DNA from 3 places in the Lysinibacillus sp. ACHW1.5 genome. Region 2 is predicted to be linked to each of the others. Evidence: predicted binding sites of a transcription regulator. Region 2 holds the regulator's gene; each other region holds the start of a gene.

Region 1 (2,274 bases), 870 kb from region 2:
TCCATGTATTCACTCATATCAATACGTATAAAGTGATCTTCTGAATCAAATAACTGTGCAGCAAGTGCCTTGGCAAGTTCTGTTTTACCTACACCAGTTGGACCTAAAAATAAAAAGCTACCAATAGGTCGATGTGGATCTTTGATACCTGCACGTGCACGCCATACCGCTTCAGTCACTAATTGAACTGCTGTATCTTGTCCAACCACACGTTCATGTAATGTATCCTTTAAACGTAATAATTTTTCACGCTCACCCTCTACTAATTTTGTTACAGGGATTCCTGTCCAACGTGAAACAATTGCTGCGATTTCATCTGCTGTTACCTCTTCACGTAAAATACGCGATTCTGCACCGTTCTCTAATTCCTTTTCAAGTACCTGAATGTCTTTTTCAAGTGTGGGAATTTTACCATGACGTAATTCAGCAGCTTTATTTAAATCATATTTACTTTCTGCCTCATCTAGATCACGACGATATTTATCCAATGTTTCACGTTTTTTCTGAATATCGTGTAGTTTTTCTTTTTCTGCTTCCCATTGTTGTCGCATGCCCTTAGATGACTCTTTTAACTTTGTTAATTCTTCGCGTAATTGCTCCAGACGTTTTTTACTTGCCTCGTCCTTTTCCTTACGCAATGCCTGTTCCTCAATTTCAAGCTGCATAATACGACGTGTGACTGCGTCTAATTCCTGTGGCATTGAATCAATTTCTGTACGAATCATTGCACAAGCCTCATCAATTAAATCAATGGCCTTATCAGGTAAAAATCGTTCTGTAATATAGCGATTGGATAGCTCTGCTGCCGCAACAATTGCTCTGTCATGAATACGTACTGCGTGATGTAATTCAAAGCGTTCCTTTAAACCACGTAAAATGGATACCGTATCCTCTATAGATGGCTCACGCACTAGTACTTGCTGGAATCGACGTTCTAAGGCAGGATCCTTTTCAATATACATACGATATTCGTCTAAGGTAGTAGCACCAATACAGTGTAATTCACCACGTGCTAGCATAGGTTTTAGCATATTTCCTGCATCCATAGCGCCATCTGTTTTTCCTGCGCCTACGATCGTATGAATTTCATCAATAAATAGAATGATTTGTCCTTCTGATTCTTTTACTTCTTTTAGCACACCTTTTAAGCGTTCTTCAAATTGTCCACGATAACTTGCACCAGCGATTAACGCACTCATATCTAATTCATATAATACACATTCCTTCAAGCCTTCTGGTACATCACCTTTAACAATACGCTGTGCTAAACCTTCCACAATTGCCGTTTTACCAACTCCTGGTTCACCGATTAATACAGGATTATTTTTTGTTTTACGTGTTAGAATACGAATTACATTTCGAATTTCTTCATCACGCCCGATAACAGGATCCATCTTGCCGTTTTTTACTTCTTCAATTAAATTGCGTCCAAATTGTTCTAATGGTTTTTTATTGTCTGTTTGTTGAAATTGCATAGCTAGCACTCCTTTTTTTCATATTTCTCATTATTTATATACCCATTCTTATTCATTAGAAAAAAAGTTTGACCTTTTTTGACTAACTTTATTTTACATCACTCGACAATGCTTAGCAAAGAAATCGCCCTAAAATTTTTTCACTTATTATGGAAGTTTACGTTATAATAATGGTATGTTTCTATGTTTTAGTATCGAAATCCACTATCCTTTTGTAATAATCGCCATTTATTACAAAAAGAAAGCGATGTGTTGGAGATATGGTTTTAATGGATAATATGTTTGAAAAAATTAAAGATCTTTTTCAAAACCACGGTGTTTTTATCAAAGTGAATAAAGGAAATAAAATTTTTCTAGAGGGTGAACGGGCAAAAGAAATTTATTACATCCAATCAGGAGTTATTTCGATTAGCCAAGAATCCGAGACGGGTAAGGAATTAACCATTCGTATTTGTGGCCCTGACAGCATAATAGGAGAAGGTTCGTTATTTTGTAATCTCGTCTATAATTCGATGACTGCCAAAGTTTTAGAACCCTCTACGTTGTATGTTTTGAGTCGTAAATCTTTGGAGCATTTATTAGAAGAGCAGCCGACAGTTATGGTGGAATACATGAAGTGGCTACAAACAGAAAACTTAAAGCATCAGAGTCGTTTGCGCGATTTAGTGTTAAACGGTAAAAAAGGTGCTCTATTTTCAACGCTCATTCGGCTGTCCAATACGTATGGTAAACCTGTAGAAAATGACTCGATTTTTATTGATTTTCAGCTAACAAATACAGAAATTGCAAATTTGTGTGC
Region 2 (2,274 bases):
AGAGAGTAGTATAGAGCCCACTTGCTCTTTTTTAGCCAGTTGCGGGCTAATCAAATGCTTTTCTACAAGAATTTGACGCTGTAAAGGGGTTAAATCCTTTATAGCAAAATAAGCATAATCATTTTGAAGAGTTGGGCTATCGCTGATTGCATGTGTAACGGCCTGTTCCACTTGCAGTGCCTCATTTTCTGAAAACGCTAATGGAAAACGATAGCCATCTAAATTTCGTGCAAGGCGGATCCGTGTACTAATGACGATATCTGAGTAATCATCTTTGATATGCATCCAAGTTGGTGTCGCACGCTCTAAAAACGATTCAATCATCATGTCACATCACCACCTTCAAATTGTAGATGCTTCTCTAGCTCTTTGACTTCATCACGTAGCTTCGCCGCTTCTTCAAACTGTTCTTCATCTACGGCGGATTTCATACGCTTGCGGATATCTTCTATTTGCTTTTTAATAACATACACATTACTGCGAGCACCAGGCATTTTTCCAATGTGTTGTGGACCTGCCTGAATACGATTAAAAAGCTTTGGCAAATGATCTCCAAATGTGTCATAACAGCTTGGGCACCCGAATTTTCCTTCTTTTAAAAATTGCTTATACGAAAATCCACATTGTGGGCATGTTTGCTGTTGTGGTTGTACCTGTTGTTTTTCCCCCACCTTTTGCCATGTAGGAGAGCCAAACCAGTTAGACAATAACTGTTGAATAGATACTGGCTCTTGTTTAAACTCTGCATGAAATGGATGGAATTGTGAGGCGCAGACGTCACAATAATGATGCTCTACTTTTTGCCCACTTTGAACTTGTGTTACTGTAACTGTCGCATTACGTTGTTTACAATGTTCGCATATCATTTCCATCACCTCACTATTTTTGTTGTTCGTATTTTATTGTTGTCAGCATTGCTCGCAATATTTTTGATCGAATGACATCTCTTAATGGGAGATGCAAGTCGATCGTGGAGCGATCAATTGCTGCTAACATTAATTTCGCTTCTCGCTTGGAAATTACCTGCTCATCAATGAGTCGATAAACCAAATCTTCTGCCATTGTTTGTGATGCCCCACCTTCAATTTGCCTGAGAACATCGTCGATTAAATCAATCTGTGAATTCGCGCGGACACGTAAAATTCGAATGTATCCACCACCACCACGTTTGCTCTCAACAAGGTAACCCCGCTCGGCAGTAAATCTTGTATTAATAACATAATTTATTTGTGATGGTACACATTGAAATTTATCAGCGATTTCACTACGTTTAATTTCAATATGCCCTTCTCCACCTAATTCAAGTACTTGCTTTAAGTAACCCTCTATGATGTCTGATATATTACGCATTTTAGGAATACACCTCGCTTGCTTCACTGACTTTGACTATCTTTGACTTTCTTTGAGTATATTATACAAAACGCTTGAAAAAAATTGCAATGATTTCGCCCATAGAAAAGTGGAAAGTCTTGAAAAAGGCTTTTTAAGAGCCGAAAAGAGCCCTTTTTCGATTATTTGTTTACGGTTTAATAATTTCCTTATACACCTAATGTACCCTTATTCGTCATAGAAAAAACGCAAGCATATGCAACTAGCATATACTTGCGTCTATGAAAATTATACCCAGCGACCAACAATTGGATAACGCCAAGGTTCATCAGACAATGCTTTTACGATACCGATGATCGGTACCACAAATACCATAATGCCGAAAATGATTAAAAATGGTAAGCCAATAAGGACAAAGCTTAAACCAACAGAGATAGCAATTAAAACACCCATGACAATTTGGAATAGCAGTGCTTGAATAGAAATTGCCTTTACTTCCTCATCCGAACTAATTAAAAAGAAAATAATGGGCACTAACCATGGCGCAAAAAATGCACTTGCGTGTATGATTACTTTAGACCATTTAGTCTCCATCTATATCAACCCTTTCTTTGAACTTTATTCTATGTTTTATGTACTACTATTTACGGAACTATACCCGCAATAGTTTCACATTAAGAAAGATTTTTTAAAATTTTTTTGAAAGGCTGTGAGGAGCGTTGGAATTTAACAACACATTAGCAAATGAATATGAAAAGGGTATTCGCCGTACATTGCCTAGTTATGATGCCATGCTACGTTTAATACAAACTTTTTATCATTCTAGGCTATCAGAAAATGCTAACATGCTAGTCGTGGGAGCAGGAAGTGGCAATGAAATTATACAGCTTGCAGAAGGAAGACCTCACTGGTCATTCACTGGCATTGATCCATCAGAATCCATGC
Region 3 (2,274 bases), 700 kb from region 2:
TAGAATATCGACATCAATCCCCACAATTTTCCCTGAATCGTCAACAGATTCAAATGGTGCAAAAGTGGCCTCAGTACCTACTTTATAAACTTTTTTGCCATCTCCACCATCTTCTGAAGAAGAGCTACCTGAAGATGCATTATCTTTTGTACCACATCCTGCAAGTGCTAATGTTAATGCTGCAATTATCATCAATAACATCCAACCTGTTTTTTTCATTGTATTTCCCCCTAGTTCGATAATTTTCCGAATTACGTATTATTTTTCGCAATTCGGAAATGTTAGACTATTAGGTCAATTATATTAACATTATAGTATTTAGACAACAACTTTTCGCATAAAATAAAATATTTTTTCATATAAATTTATAAGAAATTCATATAATTTGAGAAAACATGTATAAATAACAAGAAAATTAACCTAAAACTAATATATATACAATATGAACCATGCCAAATTTCGATAAATTTAGGCAAAAAAAAGAATCCCCTCAGATAGGATTCTTTTTTTTCGACTATTACTAGTCTCACGTACAGTATGTTCACTAAAAAATAATTTGGAGTTGTTGCTTTTTTGAAGGTTTGAAAGGAATAAATAGGGGAATAATGCCAACTAGGACAGTATTCCCTTTATTCTTCCTCTCGATCTCCAGTAAGCAGGCTGCTAAACTACTTATTAGGAGATGAGCTATAACAGTATATCAATTAATCAGTAAAATGGCGCCCTCGGAGGGAATCGAACCCCCAGTGCAAGAACCGGAATCTTACGTGTTATCCATTACACCACGAGGGCAAAAGACACAAAAAAAAAGTACTCACTCTAGGCTTACGAAAAGCATGATGTAGATAACCCTCATTTTTGAAGCATACCTGCAAAATAGTGTCCTGTACTTTAAACCTTATAACCTTAATCATTATACAAGCCTATCCTATATAATTCAACCATAGAATGCAAAAACAATTTATTTTTTTTAATTTCACTTTAGCAGGGTTAATATTTGACCTTCCCTGACTATAATGTGTATGATAAGGATACAGCTGAAATACAAAGGAAATTTTTCAGCAAAGGTATTCGAATTTAGCTTTTTAAGGAGGATTTAACATGAATTTAATTCCTACAGTTATTGAACAAACTAGTCGTGGTGAGCGTGCATATGACATTTATTCACGTCTACTTAAAGACCGTATTATCCTTTTAGGAAGTGCTATTGATGACAATGTTGCTAACTCCATTGTCGCACAGCTTCTTTTCCTACAAGCAGAAGATCCAGATAAAGATATCTCTCTTTATATTAACTCACCTGGCGGATCCATTACGGCTGGTATGGCTATCTATGACACAATGCAAATCATTAAACCACAGGTACAAACAATTTGTATTGGTATGGCTGCATCAATGGGAGCTTTCCTACTTGCAGCTGGAGAACCTGGTAAACGTTTTGCCTTACCAAATGCTGAAGTCATGATTCACCAACCACTAGGTGGTGCACAAGGTCAAGCGACAGAAATTGAAATTGCTGCTAAACGTATTCTATTCTTACGTGAAAAATTAAATGGCATTTTATCTGAACGCACTGGTCAACCACTTGAAGTCATTGCAAGAGACACAGATCGTGATAACTTCATGACTGCTGAACGTGCAAAAGAATACGGTTTAATCGATCATATTATGCACCGTAGCGATAATAAATAAAAAATAGAAGGCATCACAGAATTACTCTGTGATGCCTTTTATATTTAATGAATGTTAATCTTCATTTTCAATAATTGTTGCCAATGCTGTAACCGCTTGCTCAGCATCGTTACCTTCACTGCTTAAAGTCACTTCGGTACCTTTAGCAACTGCTAAGCTCATAACACCCATAATGGATTTGGCATTTACTTTTTTCTCATCTTTTTCTAGAAAGATATCAGCACTAAAACGATTTGCTTCTTGCACAAATAGTGCTGCTTGTCTAGCTTGTAGTCCTAATTTTAATTTAACCTGGACTCTTCTCTCAATCATTCTCAAAACTCCCCTTCACTACCGTTCGTCTATTAGTTTTATCTTACCTTACTTACTGGCAAAAGAACAATAAGCGATTAGCATGACATTCATACCTGAAAAGTATGATAACTTAACCACCTATTTTTTCACCACGCCTTAATGCATCCGCAATCTCATCAATTTTTCTCAATCGATGGTTAACACCAGATTTACTAACCGTTCCACTAGATACCATTTCACCAAGCTCTTTTAATGTCACATCTTGGTATTCAACACGGAGACGTGCTA

Evidence for each region. The regulator CtsR, encoded in region 2, represses protease genes until heat stress. The targets are predictions, from matches to a motif close to ATGGTCAATAAAGGTCAAACA.
Region 1: the regulator CtsR is predicted to act here: its motif matches at 1,541-1,561, upstream of L6W14_RS03360 (ATP-dependent Clp protease ATP-binding subunit).
Region 3: the regulator CtsR is predicted to act here: its motif matches at 995-1,015, upstream of clpP (ATP-dependent Clp endopeptidase proteolytic subunit ClpP).

The regions. Positions count from the first base shown of each region.
Region 1 is NZ_CP091777.1:733,654-735,927, reverse strand. Features, by position in the region: gene L6W14_RS03360 (ATP-dependent Clp protease ATP-binding subunit) at 1-1,475, opposite strand, end outside; gene L6W14_RS03355 (Crp/Fnr family transcriptional regulator) at 1,745-2,274, shown strand, end outside.
Region 2 is NZ_CP091777.1:4,420,350-4,422,623, forward strand. Features, by position in the region: gene L6W14_RS22275 (protein-arginine kinase McsB) at 1-327, opposite strand, end outside; gene L6W14_RS22280 (UvrB/UvrC motif-containing protein) at 324-866, opposite strand; gene L6W14_RS22285 (CtsR family transcriptional regulator) at 880-1,350, opposite strand; gene L6W14_RS22290 (DUF4870 domain-containing protein) at 1,618-1,923, opposite strand; gene L6W14_RS22295 (class I SAM-dependent methyltransferase) at 2,049-2,274, shown strand, end outside.
Region 3 is NZ_CP091777.1:3,724,033-3,726,306, forward strand. Features, by position in the region: gene L6W14_RS18695 (basic amino acid ABC transporter substrate-binding protein) at 1-219, opposite strand, end outside; tRNA gene L6W14_RS18700 (tRNA-Arg) at 718-792, opposite strand; gene clpP (ATP-dependent Clp endopeptidase proteolytic subunit ClpP) at 1,102-1,692, shown strand; gene L6W14_RS18710 (HPr family phosphocarrier protein) at 1,747-2,004, opposite strand; gene whiA (DNA-binding protein WhiA) at 2,117-2,274, opposite strand, start outside.